2 regions of the Paraburkholderia sp. CNPSo 3281 genome follow, and region 1 is predicted to be linked to the other one. Evidence: riboswitches for the same ligand, from Rfam matches in the RefSeq annotation. Region 1 holds a riboswitch; the other holds the start of a gene.
What was found. Region 1 has a riboswitch for cobalamin ahead of M3I56_RS07245 (porin). Riboswitches for the same ligand answer to the same signal wherever they lie in the genome.

Region 1 (7,825 bases):
GCAACGCCGAAGAAAATCGCGCGCGGCGTACCGCTGTGCCGCCGTACCGTCATGCCGATGTTATCCATGATGTGCCTCAGCTTTGCGCGTACTCGTCGTGCCGGTGCCACCAGATGCCGGCCTCGTTGCGTCCCTTCGGCGCGCGGTCGAGCCACTGATACATGCCCCACACGCCATCCAGGCCGCGCGCATAGGTCGAGTACGTGTGATAGACGACGCCGTTCTCGAGCACGAATGCGCTGAGGCCCGGTCGGTCGCGCGTATAGGTCGCCGCGTCGGTGCCGCAGCTCGCCGCGAACTCGGCAACGGGCGCGGGCGGCGGATTCATGTCCATGGCGTGGCCGCTGCGCGCGTAGTTGTATTCGATATCGCCCGCGCGCTGCTGCGCCGTAGTGAACGATACGTTGAAGTCGAAGTTGAAGTCGTTGCCGCTCGACGAGGCCCACGGGAAATGCCATCCCATACGCTTGCGGTAGCCGAGCAGCTTCGCGAGCGGCGCGCGCGACACTGCCATGAGCCGCACGTCGTGGTTCGCGAGATGTACGGCGATACCGTCGAAACCATCCGCAATCGACGAACACGACGGGCAGCCCGCCGCGTAATCCGGCCCAAACATGAAGTGATAAACCAGTAACTGCGAGCGCCCCTTGAAGAGATCGGCGAGCGGGGCGCCGCCATCTTCGGTTTCGAAGCGATACGTCTTGTCGATACGCACCCACGGCAACGCCTGGCGTTGCTGCGCCAGTGCGTCGCCGCGGCGGGTGTGTTCTTTCTCGGCGGCGAGTAGTTCGATGCGTGCCGCAAGCCAGTCTTCGCGTGTTCCTGTGGTATGGGTTGCCATTGCCTGGTCCTCCTATGGATTCACTATGGTGGCGGCGCACTGCGCGCATCGCCGTGTCGTTCGATCGATGATTCGTTTGATCGCCGTGTTAGATTAGGTCCGGACCGAGAAGGGGGGGAGTGACAAGTGTGGCGGGATTCTCATGACCATGGATTCGCTGATCACGGCTGCGGCGCGCGCGCTTGCGGCCGGTGATCCGCTTGGCGCGCTGAACCGGGTCGCGTTGCGCGATGACGCGCCCGCGCTCGCGCTGCGCGGCATCGCCATGGCGCAGCTCGGTGACTTCGCGCGCGCCAAAGCGCTGCTGCGCAGCGCGGCGCGCGGCTTCGGCGCGCGCGAGGCGGTGGCTCGCGCGCGCTGCGTCGTCGCCGAGGCCGAAATCGCGCTCGCCTCACGCGATCTCGGCTGGCCGACCGATACGCTCGCTGCGGCGCGGCAAACGCTGGAAGCCCATGGCGACCGCCTCAATGCGGCGCACGCGCGCTACCTGGAAATTCGCCGTTTGCTGCTCATCGGCCGGCTCGACGAGGCCGGGGGCATGCTTGCCGAAGCCGATCCCGCGCCGCTGCCGCCCGCATTGCGCGCGGCGCATGAGCTGATCGCCGCCGGCATCGCCATGCGGCGCATTCAAACGCAGGTGGCGCGGCGCTCGCTCTCCGAGGCCGCACGCGCTGCGCGCGCGGCGGGCATCGCGGCGCTGAGCGCCGAGATCGAGAGCGCCGCGCAGCTGTTGACCTCGCCGGCTGCGCGCCTTATCGCGCGCGGTGAAGAGCGGGTGCTGCTGCTGGAAGACGTCGAGGCGCTACTCGCCTCGAAGGCGCTCGTCGTGGACGCATGTCGCTACGTCGCCCGCGAGGGCGCGACAGTCATCGAACTGGCAAGACGGCCCGTGCTGTTCGTGCTCGCCCGCGCGCTCGCCGAGGCATGGCCCGCCGACGTGCCGCGCGACGCGCTCATCGCCCGCGCCTTTCGCACCCGGCACGCCGACGAAACGCACCGTGCCCGCCTGCGCGTGGAAATCGGCCGCTTGCGCACGCTGATGCGCGACGTGGCCGAGATCGGCGCGACCCAGCAGGGCTTTGCGCTGGCGCCGCGCCACGCGAGCGAAGTGGTGGTGCTGGCGCGGCCTGTGGAAGAAAAGTACGCTGCCGTGCTGGCTTTTCTCGCCGATGGCGAATCGTGGTCGAGTTCGGCGCTGGCGGTCGCGCTCGGCGCGAGCCAGCGCACCGTGCAGCGCGCGCTCGATGCGCTTGCCGCGGCGGACAAGGTGCAGTCGTTCGGTTACGGCCGCGCGCGCCGCTGGACCACGCCGCCCGTCCCGGGATTCGCGACGACCTTGTTACTCCCCGCGCCGCTGCCAGGCGATTAGGATGAACGCCTGTCCCGTCATTCAAGGAGGAAACCATGAAACGTTCGACCGCCGAAATCGTCCGCGAGTACGGCCCTTTTCCCGGCATCGAGAAGGTGGGCGGGGTCTCGTACGACGGCAAGCAGGTGTGGTTCGCCGTGGGCGAGCGCATCGCGTCGCTCGATCCGCAGAGCGGCGAGACGCAGCGCTCGATTGACATCGCGGCGCACGCGGGCACGGCCTTCGACGGCCGGCATCTGTTTCAGATCGCCGAGGACCGCATCCACAAGATCGACCCTGAAACGGGCCGTGTGCTCGCCACGATTCCCGCGCCCGGAGGCGGCGGCGACTCGGGACTCGCTTGGGCGGACGGCACGCTTTGGGTCGGGGTGTATCGCGAACGCAAGATCCATCAGGTCGATCCGCAGACCGGGGCGATTTTGCGCACGCTCGAATCGAGCCGCTTCGTCACGGGCGTGACGTGGGTGGACGGCGAGCTGTGGCACGGCACCTGGGAAGGCGACGAGAGCGACTTGCGGCGTATCGATCCGGGCACGGGCGAAGTGCTGGAACAACTCGACATGCCGCCCGGCACCGCCGTTTCGGGGCTGGAGTCCGATGGCGGCGAGCAGTTTTTCTGTGGCGGCGGCAACAGCGGGAAGATTCGCGCTGTGCGGCGGCCGAAGCGCGAGGGCTAGGCGAGCGGGCGTGGGAGAAGCTCAAGCGCACCCGCTTGCATGCAACGCTCAGAACGTATAGGTGGCCTTGCCGAACGCCGTGCGCCCCAGCGTGTTGTACCCGTAGGCGCTCACGTACTGCCGGTTGAACACGTTCGAAAGCGTGGCCGAAAGCGCGAGATGCGCGTTGACCTTGTACGACGCGCGCAGGCTCACCGTCGTCCACGAAGGCAGGTAGATCGTGTTGAGCTGGTCGTCGAACGTCGAGCCGTTATACAACAGCGAAACGCCGGTGCTGAGCGCGTGGAGCTGGAACTCGTCCCACGTGTGATCCACGCTCAGGCTCACCGTCTGGCGCGGGCGGCGATTGAGCCAGGTCTGGTCGGTCACGTCCTGCGGATTCAGAATCCCCACCGTGAGGCTCACCGGCGTGGACTTGCCGAGCGTGCCCTTGTACGAGAGGTCGAGCCCCTGTATGTGCGCGCGGCCCACGTTCACGGGCAGGAAAGTCTGCGAGTTGTACGTGATGAGATCGTGCACGCGCGTGTCGTACACGGCTGCCGTGAACGTGCCGATCGACGTGGTGGCATCGAGCGCGGCTTCGACCGAGTCGCTGCGCTCGGGCAGCAGGTTGGGGTTCGAGTAGCCCGGATAGTAAAGGTCGTTGAACGTCGGCAGGCGGAACGCATTGCCGTACGAAACGCGCGCCGTATAGACCGGCGTGACCGCCCACGAAAGCGCGACGTTGCCCGTATTCACCGATTGCCCTTGCACGATTTCGTGTCGCCCCGCCAGAAACAGCGTGAGGGGTCCGAGCGTGGTGGACTGATGCATCGACACGGCCGAATCGTTGCGCGCGGGCAGTCCGCCCGGCACATCCACCGGCAGGAATGCCATCTCGCGCGTGTAGTCGTAAGCGAACTTGGTCTCGCCGTCGAGCGGTATGCCGAAGAGCATGTGGCCCCTTTCCTGATGCGTCATCGACGTGGAAGTGGAAAAGCGCGTCGAGTCGATCTCGTCGGTCGGGATAGTCGGGTCGTTCGAATAGAGGAACTGACGGTCCGTCGCGTAGCCCACGGACTGGTCGAACTGGGTGGTCGGCGTGATGTCGAGGTGGAACGCGAGGCCGGTCGTGAGCTGGGTGTCGCGCTGGCGGTCGTTGCCTCCCGCGTTGTCGTACGAGAGATCGGAGCGGTGGTAGAGCGCGAAGGTCGAGATCGACCAGTTGTCGTGCGCGTAGCCGAGGCGTGCGTCCAGGTTCTGCGCGTGGTACGGGTTGCGGCCGTCTTCGTGGCCGTAAGCCCAGGGCTGCGTCGCGTCGATGCCCGCCGTGTTGTAGTCGTGCAGGCCCAGCGAGTAGGTGAGGCCGCTCAATGCGGAAAGCGGCCCTGTCGAGCCGATCGTGCCCGAGGTGCGCACCTGCGTGTCGAAGGTCTTGTTCGAGCCGCCGCCGAACGAGACGATGGTCTGGTTCGGCTGGTTCGACGCATGGCGCGTGAAGAGCTGCACGACGCCGCCCATGGCATCCGCGCCGAACGAGGCGGCCGCGGGCCCCGAGATCACCTCGACGCGGTCGAACGAGGCGGTCGCCAGATCGGCCCATTCGGCCGTGCCCGTGGTGACGGAGCCCACGCGTATACCGTCGATGAACACGGCCACCTGGTCAGCCGACGAGCCGCGGATGCTCACCCCCGTGTACGACCCCGGGCCGCCGGTCTGCGAGACGGTGACACCCGGCAGCGTGGCGAGCGCCTGCGCGATGCCGGGGTCGACGGGGGAGACGCGGTCGAGGTCTTCGCGCGTGAGCACCTGGGTGGTCGCGTAGCGCTGGTCGAACGATTGCGGCAGATGCTGCGTGTCGCCCACGACGAGGATATTGGGCAGGGTGGTGTCGCCGCCGGCTTGCTGCTGCGTCTCGGTGGACGATGAATTGGCGGCGTCGGCGTCGGCAGCATGCGCGGTTTGCCACGCACAGGCGAGCGCAGCGGAGGTCAATACGAATTGGCGAAACTTCATGATGCGGTGGCTGGAAACAGCTCCTGAAATACGGGCTGTCCGGGCAACGGGCGATCGCCGCGTGGGCGGTGCTTGCGCATTGGGGATCCCCGCCCGCTGCGGCTGCTGGACTCGGCTGATGGCAGGTCTCCTGGCTCGCGGGTCGACATCCGTTGCCGGCCTTCCCGGTTTCCCAGTGGCACGCTCTGGCATGGACTCGCCGCTTACAGTTGCGGGGGCAGCCGCAGTCTTGCACTGCGTTCCCTTTTGATCCCGTCGCCGGGAACCATCAGCGCGCAAGGGTAATGGCCGCGCATTCGTCGCGTCAACCTTTGACGAACGTCGTGTGGCGAAAACACCCGGTTTGGCCACTCCCGCAACTTACGCTATCCTTGCAGCTGTTTTTCGCGCGTAGGCGCTGCACGAGCGAAATGCAGCAGGGAAGCCGGTGGGAAGCCGGCGCGGTCGCGCCACTGTGACTGGCTGTCAATCGAGCCAGAAGTCAGACCTCGCTGCGTTTATTTCACGACTCATTCCAGGGCGCGTAACCCAAGGAGCCGTCAATGCACACCCGCCTACCTTAGAAAGGCGGCCCAATCCGGTCGCCACCACTGGCCGCGATGCGGCGATAGACCGCTCACGGACCGCCATGCGTTCGCCGTTCAAAAGCACCGCTGGATATTGACGGATTAACGAGGACGTCGGGGCACCTCGCCGCATCGATCGAGGGTTGACGGCGCTCGTCCATGCATTCTTTACAAGCACAAACAAGAAGACTCATGAACAAGCACATTCTGGCCGTCCTTGGCGGCGCGGCTTTGGCATTCACAGGCGCTGGCGCCTCGGCGCAGCAGGTCACGTTGTACGGTGAGATCGACGCTAGCGTCGACTATGTCAGCGACGTTGGCGGCCACACCCAGTATCGCGCAGGCTCGGGCCTTATCGACGGCAGTTTTTGGGGCCTGCAGGGCAGCGAGGATCTCGGCGGCGGCAACGCCGCGATCTTTCGCCTCGAGCGCGGCTTCTCGGTCACGTCTGGCGAAGCCTTCAACGACCATCCGTTTTACGTTGGTTTGCAATCCGAACGATTTGGCACGATCACGCTGGGCCGCCAGTACGACACGATGCACGACTACTTCGCCCCGTTCACGCTGACGGGCGGCACGGGCGGCACGGCATTCGCGCATCCGTTCGACAACGACAATGCCAACAATTCGTGGCTCGCCTCGAACGCCGTGAAGTTCGCGAGCGCCACGTACGGTGGTTTCAGCGCCGGCGCGATGTACGCGTTTTCGAACGCGGCGGGCCGCTTCGCGCAGAACCGCGCCTACGGCTTCGGCGCGCACTACGAGGGTGGTCCGTTCAGCGCCGGTGTGGCATGGATGCACATCGACGGACGCGGCGCCTCTTCGGTAGGTGCGTACGATACGTCGGTGCTGCCGGGCGCGGGCCTCGTGCCGACCGAGGTCGCGGTGCAGCGCGAAGACACCATCGGCGCGGGCATGAGCTACGTGCTCGGCGACGTGACGCTCGGCGCGGCCTGGTCACGTTCCATTCATACCGGCGTGAGCGAGGCCGACGGCGGTGCGCCACTGCCCTCGATCGCCTTCAGCAACTACGAAGTGAATGCGCTTTGGCAGGTCACGCCCGCGTTCTCGCTGGCGGGCATGTATGCCTATACGGGCGCGACCTCCGCGCATTGGCATCAAGGCGCGCTGCAGGCCGACTATCAGCTGTCGAAGCGCACGGACGTGTATACCGAGGCGATCTATCAGCGCGCGTCGTCCGGTGCGTTCGCGATGATCAACACCTGCGACCCGTCGGGCGGCCGCAACCAGGTGCTCGTGGCGGCGGGCATCCGGCATCGCTTCTGACGCACACACAAAGCGGCCCCGAACCCTTGCGATTCGGGGCCGTTATACCGCGTGGCTAGATCACGAAGCCGAAAGCTTCACTGCAACGCCGGTCGAAGAATAAACGGGGGTGGCCTTGAAGCCATCCACCGTGACCGTCGCGAATTTCACCGATGCGCCGCTGCCGTCGATCACGTCGATCGAGTCGCCCGCTTTCGGCGTATAGCCGTTCACGAACTTCACATGCAGCGTGCCGCCCGCCACCGTGAGCTGGCCGCCCACGCGCAGGCGTCCGCCGCCGTTGCCGTCGATGTCGAGTTCGAGCGTCGTGCCGTCGAGTTGCGTGTATTTGCCCGTCACCGTCAACGGCGCGCTCGTCGCCACGGTCACGCGGCCGCCGGACCCGACGTACACGTCGCCGTTGCCGAAGGCCGTGGTCGACGCTGCGCAGAGCACGCCGCCGCTCACCTGCGAGCCGCCCGTGTAACTGTTGTTGCCCGCGAGCGTGAGCGTGCCGCTGCCCTGCAGTGTGAGCTTGCCCGAGCCGGCGATGTCGTTGCGCCAGCTGTCGGCGGCATTGAACCCACCCTGGGTTGCGTCCATCGCCACGATCACGTTGCCGTTGAACGTGCCATAACCATCTGCGGCACTAAACATGTTCAGACGGCCCCATCCTTCGGCGTCGTCCATGACCGGATAGCCCGAGACGACTTCGGTCGTCTTCAGCACGACGCGGCGCTGGCCGGCGCTCAGGTATGGGAAGCGCGTTTCGAGCAGCACCTCGGCACCCTTGGGCACGACGGGCGGCGCCTCGGTCGATTCAATCTGGCTGAAACCGAACGTCATGCGGCGCGCGAATTCCGACTTGTTGGTCGCATAGTCGGCGAAGCGGTCGGTCGCGGTCGTGGCCGAATGCGCGAAGGCGGGGAAGGTCGTGGCGCTCGTGCCGGTGGCCTGTTCGAGCGCGCTGTGCGCCTGCGCGTAGGCCGCGCTCTTGAGCGTGGCGTTGGCGGGGTCGTAGAGATTCGCGGCGGTGGCGGCCAGCGCGAACATGCGGCCGCCGATTACATCGAGCGGCGAATGCATGCCCGCGAGAATACGGTTTTCGCCG
Region 2 (7,825 bases), on a different contig from region 1:
CGTCGTGCACGTAGGCGTTCGCGACGAGCGCGTACTGATGATCGCCCACCACGCGCGCGGTCGCGTCATAGCCGAACAGATAGTCCACGGTCGCCGCCATTTCCGCCGCGCCCTTGTAACCGTGACGCTTCACGCCGTCGATCCACTTCGGGTTCACCACGCGCGAGCGGATCACGCGGGCGATCTCTTCGTGCAGCGGACGAATGCGCGGCGCAGCGGGGTTGCTGTGGTCCGCGTGATAGAGCGCCGGCTGCGCCTGCGAAAAATGCCGCGCTGCCGCGGCCATGCCGCCCTGGAACTGGTAATAGTCGTTCGAGTCGAGCAGGTCGTGTTCGCGGTTGTCCTGGTTCTGCAGGACCACATCGAGCGTCGCGAGACGCGCGCGGAACGCATCGCTCGCCTCGTCGCCCGCGCTCTTTTGCGCGTAGGCGTAGCCGCCCCACGCCTGATATGCGTTCGCGAGATCGGCGTCGGTCTGCCACTGGCGATGGTCGATCATCGACTGCAAGCCCGCGCCGTACGCGCCAGGACGCGCGCTGAACACGCGCCAGCCCGCGCGGCGGCGCGCCTCGTCGGTGGCCATGCCGTTCGCAACCAGCGCATCGCGCTCGCGCAGCACGCGTGCGTGCAGCGGGTTCTGGTGCTCCGGCTCGTCGAGATCGGCCACGGCTTGCACGGCGGCGTCGAACAGATGCATCACGTTGGGAAACGCGTCGCGGAAGAAGCCCGATACACGCAGCGTCACGTCGATGCGCGGCCGGTCGAGCGCCTCGACCGGCATGATCTCGAAGTCGGTCACGCGCTGGCTACCGGCGGCCCACTTCGGCCGCACGCCGATCAGCGCGAACGCCTGGGCGATGTCGTCGCCGCCGGTGCGCATCGTCGCCGTGCCCCAGACCGAAAGCCCCACGGCGCGCGGGAAGTCGCCGTGCTCCTGGAGATGTCGCTCGATCAGCTGCTGCGCCGATTTCATGCCGAGCGCCCACGCGGCCTGGGTCGGAATGGCGCGCGTATCGACGGAGTAGAAGTTGCGGCCCGTGGGCAGCACATCGGGGCGGCCGCGCGAAGGCGACCCGCTGGGGCCTGGCGGTACGAAGCGGCCTTCGAAGCCACGGCGCAACTGGCGCATCTCTTCGGGGCCGCAGGCGTCGAGGCGCGGCAGCACGTCGTCGCGCAGGCGCGCGAGCACCTGGGCCGCGTGCGGCAGCGATGCCCGCTCCGCATCGCTTCGTTGGCCTGAGCAAATGTCTTCAATCAGCGTGGCTGCGAACCTTTCCAGGCGTTCGCGCGTGTCGCCCGCATGACGCCATGGCGTATCGCTCACCGCAGCGAGCTGCGGCGGACGCGGGCCCTGCCACGGCGCAGCCCAATCGACCGTGGCAGGATCGACGAGGTGATCGATGCGCAGGTCTCGCGCGAGCGCGTCGATGAGGCCCGCGTTCGCGCCCTGCCCGTCGCCGCATGCATAGCGCCCGAGCGCGAGCAGCGTGTCGCGCCGCTGCTGGCCTTGCGGCGATGCGCCGAACGTATGCAGGCCGTCGCGAATCTGGGCTTCCTTCAGCTCGCAGAGGTAAGCGTCGGCGCGCGTGAGCAATTCGTCTTCGCCGGCCTGATCCTGCGGCGCGGAAACGCTCAATTCCTCATGCAGCCGGTGCTCGATGATCGTCGCGAGTATGGTCTTGCGCAGCAGCTTCGCGCGGCGCGGGTCCACCATCAATGCTTCGTAATACTCATCGACCTGACGTTCCAGGTCTTGCAGCGGCCCGTAGTTTTCGGCGCGCGTGAGCGGCGGCATCAGGTGATCGACGATCACGGCCTGGGCGCGGCGCTTGGCCTGGCTCCCCTCGCCCGGATCGTTGACGATGAACGGGTACAGATGCGGCAGCGGCCCGAGCGCCATGTCGGGCCAACAGGTGTCGGCGAGCGCCACACTCTTGCCCGGCAGCCACTCCAGGTTGCCGTGCTTGCCCACGTGCGCGATGGCGTCGATGCCGAACGTCTCGCGCAGCCAGAAGTAGAACGCGAGATACGCGTGCGGCGGCACGAGTTCGGCGTCGTGATAGTTCGCGTAGGTGTCGTCGCCGCGCGAGCGCGAAGGCTGGATGCCCACGAACACCTGGCCACAGCGCCAGCCCGCAATCATGAAGCGGCCGCGGCGCACCGTTGGGTCGTCCTCCGGCACGCCCCAGCGCGCGATCAGCGCGTTTTGCGCCTCGGCGGGCAACTGCGAGAAGCGCGCGCGGTAGTCGTCGAGGGAAAGACTCTGCCATGCGGGACGCAGCGCGCGCGTGTCGGGATCGTTCGTCACGCCCTGCGTGAGGATGCGCATGAGCGCGTCGCCGTCTGCGGGCAAATCGGCCACGCGATAGCCTTCGTCGCGCAGCATGCGCAGGATGCCAACCACCGAGGTCGGCGTGTCGAGCCCCACGCCGTTGCCGATGCGCCCTTCGCTCATTGGATAGTTCGCGAGCACGAGCGCGAGCTTCTTCTCTGCGTTCGGCAAGCTGCGCAAACGACACCACCGGCGCGCCAGTTCGGCGACGAACGCCACGCGTTCGATATCGGGCTGATAGCGCACGACATCGACCTGCGTCTGCTTGCAGTGGTACGCGAGGCCCTTGAAGCTGATCGCGCGCGTAATCACGCGGCCATCTACTTCGGGCAGCGCGATATGCATGGCGATGTCGCGCGAATTCAGGCCGTGATTGTCCTTCACCCAGTCTTCGCGATTGCCGCCGCTCAGGATCACCTGGAGCACAGGCGCGTCGCCGGCCAGCGCGATCGGTTCGGGGTCGTCGAGCGACGAAGCCGCGAATGCGGTGGTATTCAGCACGAGTGAGACGTCGTGCTCGGCCGCCAGTTGATCGAGCACGTCGCGGCTCAAGGTGTCCTTGAGCGACGTGATCGCAAGCGGCAGCGGGTTCATGCCGCGCGTGAGCAGCGCGGCGATGAGGGCATCGAACGCGGCGGTGTTCGCCGCCTGCAGATGCGCCTTGTAAAACAGCAGCGCGACGACCGGCGCGCCGGGTTGCCAGCGCGCGCGCCATTCGTCGATGGTCGCGACGTCGCGCTGCGGGCAATAGAGCGCGGCGGCCGGCAGCGCGACGGGCGGCGCAGGCTCGCTGCCCCAGTCGAATGCCCGCCACGCGAGCGCACGCAGGAACGACTCGGCGTTGGCCGCGCCGCCTTCGCGCAGATAACGCCACAGCAAGCGGCAAAACTCGGGCTCGGCGCGGCTCTTCGCGATGAGATTGGGGTCTTCCTGCAAGTCGCCGGAAAACATCGCGAGCAGTTGCCCGCGGCGCTCGGCGAGCGAGACGACCTGCTCGATGCCATAAGGCCAGTATGTTTCGCCGCCCAGATGATCGACCACCACCACGCGCGCGTGCTGCAGGACGTCTTCGACGTAGAAGTCCACCGACGCGGGCTGGCGCAGATACGTGACGTTCGCGAGCCGCACGCTGGGAAAACCTGCGGGCAAGCGCGGCACGACGCTCGCCAGCAGCGCGAGCGTCGTGTCCGCCGAACTGAGCACGACGATCTCGGCGGGCTGCTGGTCGATACGGATAACGCCCTGCGTGTCGTCGACGAAACCGCCGGGCGTGGTGCGCAGCAAATGCATGGGACGGCCTCGTCTAGCTCGGCACGTTCACTTCGCGGCCGCGGTCTGCACGTTCGCCAATGCGGCGTCGAAGGCCGCTTGCAGCGTCGCGCCATCGAGGTCCTCGCCGATCAGCACGAAGCGGCTCGCCAGCGGCTGCGCCGCGCTTTCCTGCGTGTTCCAGCGGCGGTCGAAATAGCTGTCGAAGCGGCGGCCCACGCCTTGAATCACGAGGCGCATCGGCGCGCCCGGCAACGCGGCAAAGCCCTTCACGCGATAGATCGTGTGCGCATCGACGAGTTGTTGCAGCGCCTCGATCACGGTCTCGCGCGAAGCGGCATTGCCTGACACCACAACCGAGTCGAACTCGTCATGGTGATGATCGGGATCGTCGGCGGAGCCGTGATGGTCGTGCCGCAGATGAATGCTCTCCTCGGAGGCCGCCTCGAGCCCGAGCAGCGTATGCAGATCGAGCTTGCCGTGCTGCGCGCGCACGATCTTCACTTGCGGCGGCAGCTCTTCGCGCAGCTCGGCGATGAGCGCGTCCTGGCCCGCCTCGTCGAGCAGATCGGTCTTGTTGAGAATGACGAGGTCGGCGGCCGAAAGCTGGTCTTCGAACAGCTCATGCAGCGGCGATTCGTGATCGAGATTCGGGTCGGCGCGGCGCTGCGCGTCCACGGCCTGGGGATTTTCGGCGAACTGGCCGCTCGCAGCGGCAGGGCCGTCCACCACGGTCACGACCGCATCGACGGTGAACGCGTTGCGGATCGACGGCCAGTTGAACGCCTGCACGAGCGGCTTGGGCAGCGCGAGACCCGAGGTTTCGATCAGCACGTGATCGACATCGCCCCGGCGTTCGAGCAGTTTCTCCATCACGGGGAAGAACTCTTCCTGCACGGTGCAGCAGAGGCAGCCGTTCGCGAGTTCGTAGAGCTGCCCTTCGGTTTCGTTGCCGTTTTCGTCGCAGCCAATGCCGCAGCCACGCAGAATTTCGCCGTCGATGCCGAGTTCGCCGAATTCGTTGACGATGACCGCGACGCGCAGGCCGCCCGCGTGCTGAAGAATGTGACGCAGCAGCGTGGTTTTACCGCTGCCGAGAAAGCCCGTCACGATCGTGACCGGAATCTTGCGCATTTGCATGAAGTGCTCCTTCGGCGCCAGGCCGGATCGAGGGGCATGGTGCGTCGCGCCTGCCGTTCGTGCGGGTGTCGTGTTGCGCTCACGCGCGTATCCGTGGAGACGCTGTCACGCGTAACGATTCAACAACCTGCAGGGGACGAACGACCAGAAACGCACCCGGGCCACGCCCAGCTGACGCATGAAAATCACGGATCCGGCACCGCATCCCCGCAGCGCGAATCCCACGTATCTGGCCGGTATCCGGACTGACGAGACACCGCTTCGCCTTCCCGCGCGAGTGGCCTTGCGGCCGTCTTGCACAGTGGCGTGGACTGCGTAAAGCATGGAAGCGGTTTGCGGCATTCGTGCGAACGCCGCGCTCGTTGTACCGTTGCGGGTGCAGTTCAGGTTGGCCATGCCCGAGGCGGGATGGCTCCCTGATTCCCGTTTAACTGCGCGCGCATTATGAGTCGCGCACGCGAGCACCAGAGTGCGTGCGAGTGTAGGCGCGGGGGGCCTGCGCGTCAAGGAAGGCGTGGGAAGCCGCAAACGCGTGTGCTATCGTAGCGCGCATCCGGCGCCGGCCGGAACGCGACTCTTTTGCTCGTTTTGCCTCTGCGATCAGCCTTCGATCGACGCTCTCGCCGTGAATCCTGCCGAAAATCGCGCCTCGCGCGCAGCCTCATTCGAAGCCACGCTGGAACCCATGCAGCGCGTGCCGCCGCTCGCGCTCGGCATCGGCTGCCGGCGCGGCGTGACACTCGCGCAGATCGAAGCCGCGGTGCGCGCCGCGCTCGGCGCGTGGCCGCTCGACAGCGTAACGGCTGTGGCAACGCTCGACGCCAAAGCCGGCGAACCCGCCTTGCAAGCGTTTTGCGCCGCACATGCGCTGCCGCTGCAAACGTACACGCGCGAGCAACTCGCCGCGACGCCCACACGGGCGGCGCCCTCCGCAGCCGCGCAAGCGCAGTTCGGCGTGGACGGCGTGTGCGAACCCTGCGCGCGTCTTGCAGCGGGCGGCGCTCCGCTCGTGCGCGGCAAGCTGGCGCTCGACGGTGTGACGGTCGCAATCGCAGGCTTTCTGCCAAACCACGCAAACGCGGACGCGAAGGCGCCGCAACCAACCCACTCCCGACGATGAAAACCGATCCCGAATCGCACCAACGCATGACGCAACGCCGCCGCGAAGGCCACGAGAAGAAGCAGGCCGCCGCGACGCACGAAAAGGGCCTGCTGATCGTCAACACCGGCAACGGCAAGGGCAAGAGCACGGCCGCGTTCGGCATGGCGGTGCGCATGCTCGGCCACGGCATGAAGCTTGGCGTCGTGCAGTTCATCAAGGGCGCGCTGCACACGGCCGAACGTGATTTTCTCGGCAGCGTTGCGCACTGCGATTTCGTGACGATGGGCGACGGCTACACCTGGAACACGCAGAATCGCGACGGCGACATCGCCACCGCGCGCAAGGGCTGGGACGAAGCGAAGCGCATGATCGAGAGCGGCGAGTACGCCATGGTGATCCTCGACGAACTCAACACGGTGCTCAAATACGAGTACCTGCCGCTCGACGAAGTGCTCGGTGTGATCGCGTCGCGCGCGCCGCACGTGCACGTGGTCGTGACGGGCCGCCATGCCCCCGACGCCCTGATCGAAGCCGCAGACCTCGTCACGGAAATGCGCCTCGTGAAGCATCCGTATCGCGAGCAAGGCGTGAAAGCGCAAAAGGGCGTGGAGTTTTAAGCGCATGAGCGCAACCTTTGCCTGCCCCGCGCTCTTCATCAGCGCGCCCGCGTCGGGTCAGGGCAAGACCACGCTCACGGCTGGCCTCGCGCGCCTGCACCGGCGCGCGGGCCGACGCGTGCGCGTCTTCAAGACTGGGCCGGATTTTCTCGACCCGATGATCCTCGCACGCGCGAGCGGCGCGCCGGTGCTCTCGCTCGACCTGTGGATGGTGGGCAAAGAGGCGTGCCGCGCCCTGCTCGCGCAGGCCGCGCGCGAAGCCGACCTGATCCTCATCGAAGGCGTGATGGGCCTGTTCGACGGCACGCCGAGCAGCGCCGATCTCGCGACCGCGTTCGGCGTGCCGGTGGCCGCCATCGTCAGCGCGAAGTCGATGGCCCAGACCTTCGGCGCGATCGCGTTCGGTCTCGCGCGTTTTCGGCCGGACGTGCCGTTTCATGGCGTGCTGGCGAACCGCGTGGGCTCAGCGCGTCACGCGCAAATGCTGCAGGAGGCATTGCCCGCCGACGTGCGCTGGCTCGGGCACGTCGCGAGCGAAGCAACGATGGCGCTGCCCGACCGTCATCTCGGTCTGCATCAGGCGGCGGAGATCGACGACCTCGACGCGCGCATCGAACGCGCCGCGGACGCGCTCGCGCAAACCGCGCTCGTCGAATTGCCGCCTGCGGTGACATTCTCCGATCCTTCGCATGACGAAACGATTGCGCGCCAGCTCGAAGGCCATCATATCGCCGTTGCCCGCGACGCCGCGTTCTCGTTTCTCTATCCGGCGAACGTCGCGTTGCTCGAATCGCTGGGCGCGAACGTGAGTTACTTCTCGCCGCTCGCGAACGAGCCCGCACCCGCCGGCGCAGAGGCGATCTTTCTGCCGGGCGGCTATCCCGAGCTACATGCTTCGACGCTCGCGCACAATACGCAGAGCGCGAATTCGTTGCGCGCGCATGTATCTGCGGGCAAACCGCTCGTCGCCGAATGTGGCGGCATGCTCTATCTGCTCGATGCCCTGACCGACGTAGAAGGCACGTGCACGCCGATGCTCGGCCTGCTACCAGGCGTTGCGGTCATGCAAAAGCGCTTCGCGGCGCTCGGCATGCAGCAGTTCGACGGCGCGCATGGCGCGCTGCGCGGCCACACGTTTCACTACTCGCGCATGGCCACGCCGCTGGCGCCCGCGCTCACGGCACACCACGCACAAACTGGCGCGCCCGGCGAGGCGCTGTACCGGCACGGCTCGATCACGGCCACCTATATGCACGCTTACTGGCCCTCCAACCCGGCTTTCGCGGCCGCACTCTTTCATGGCACAGCCCTTTGACGAAGCCGAACGCGCGGCGGTCTACCGCGCGATTTACGAGCGCCGCGACA

Region 2: linked by a shared signal. The riboswitch ahead of cobW (cobalamin biosynthesis protein CobW) and the one ahead of M3I56_RS07245 (porin) in region 1 are both predicted to bind cobalamin.

What each region holds. Positions count from the first base shown of each region.
Region 1 covers NZ_JAMBPS010000004.1:278,167-285,991, forward strand. The annotation lists gene M3I56_RS07220 (DUF2182 domain-containing protein) at 1-68, opposite strand, end outside; gene M3I56_RS07225 (DUF899 domain-containing protein) at 77-841, opposite strand; gene M3I56_RS07230 (helix-turn-helix domain-containing protein) at 990-2,210, shown strand; gene M3I56_RS07235 (glutamine cyclotransferase) at 2,246-2,887, shown strand; gene M3I56_RS07240 (TonB-dependent receptor domain-containing protein) at 2,936-4,882, opposite strand; cobalamin riboswitch at 4,985-5,167, opposite strand; cobalamin riboswitch at 5,258-5,392, shown strand; gene M3I56_RS07245 (porin) at 5,641-6,735, shown strand; gene M3I56_RS07250 (phosphatase PAP2 family protein) at 6,796-7,825, opposite strand, start outside.
Region 2 covers NZ_JAMBPS010000020.1:32,940-40,764, reverse strand. The annotation lists gene cobN (cobaltochelatase subunit CobN) at 1-3,622, opposite strand, end outside; gene cobW (cobalamin biosynthesis protein CobW) at 3,650-4,741, opposite strand; cobalamin riboswitch at 4,955-5,225, opposite strand; gene M3I56_RS20335 (cobalamin biosynthesis protein) at 5,211-5,861, shown strand; gene cobO (cob(I)yrinic acid a,c-diamide adenosyltransferase) at 5,858-6,460, shown strand; gene M3I56_RS20325 (cobyrinate a,c-diamide synthase) at 6,465-7,775, shown strand; gene bluB (5,6-dimethylbenzimidazole synthase) at 7,759-7,825, shown strand, end outside.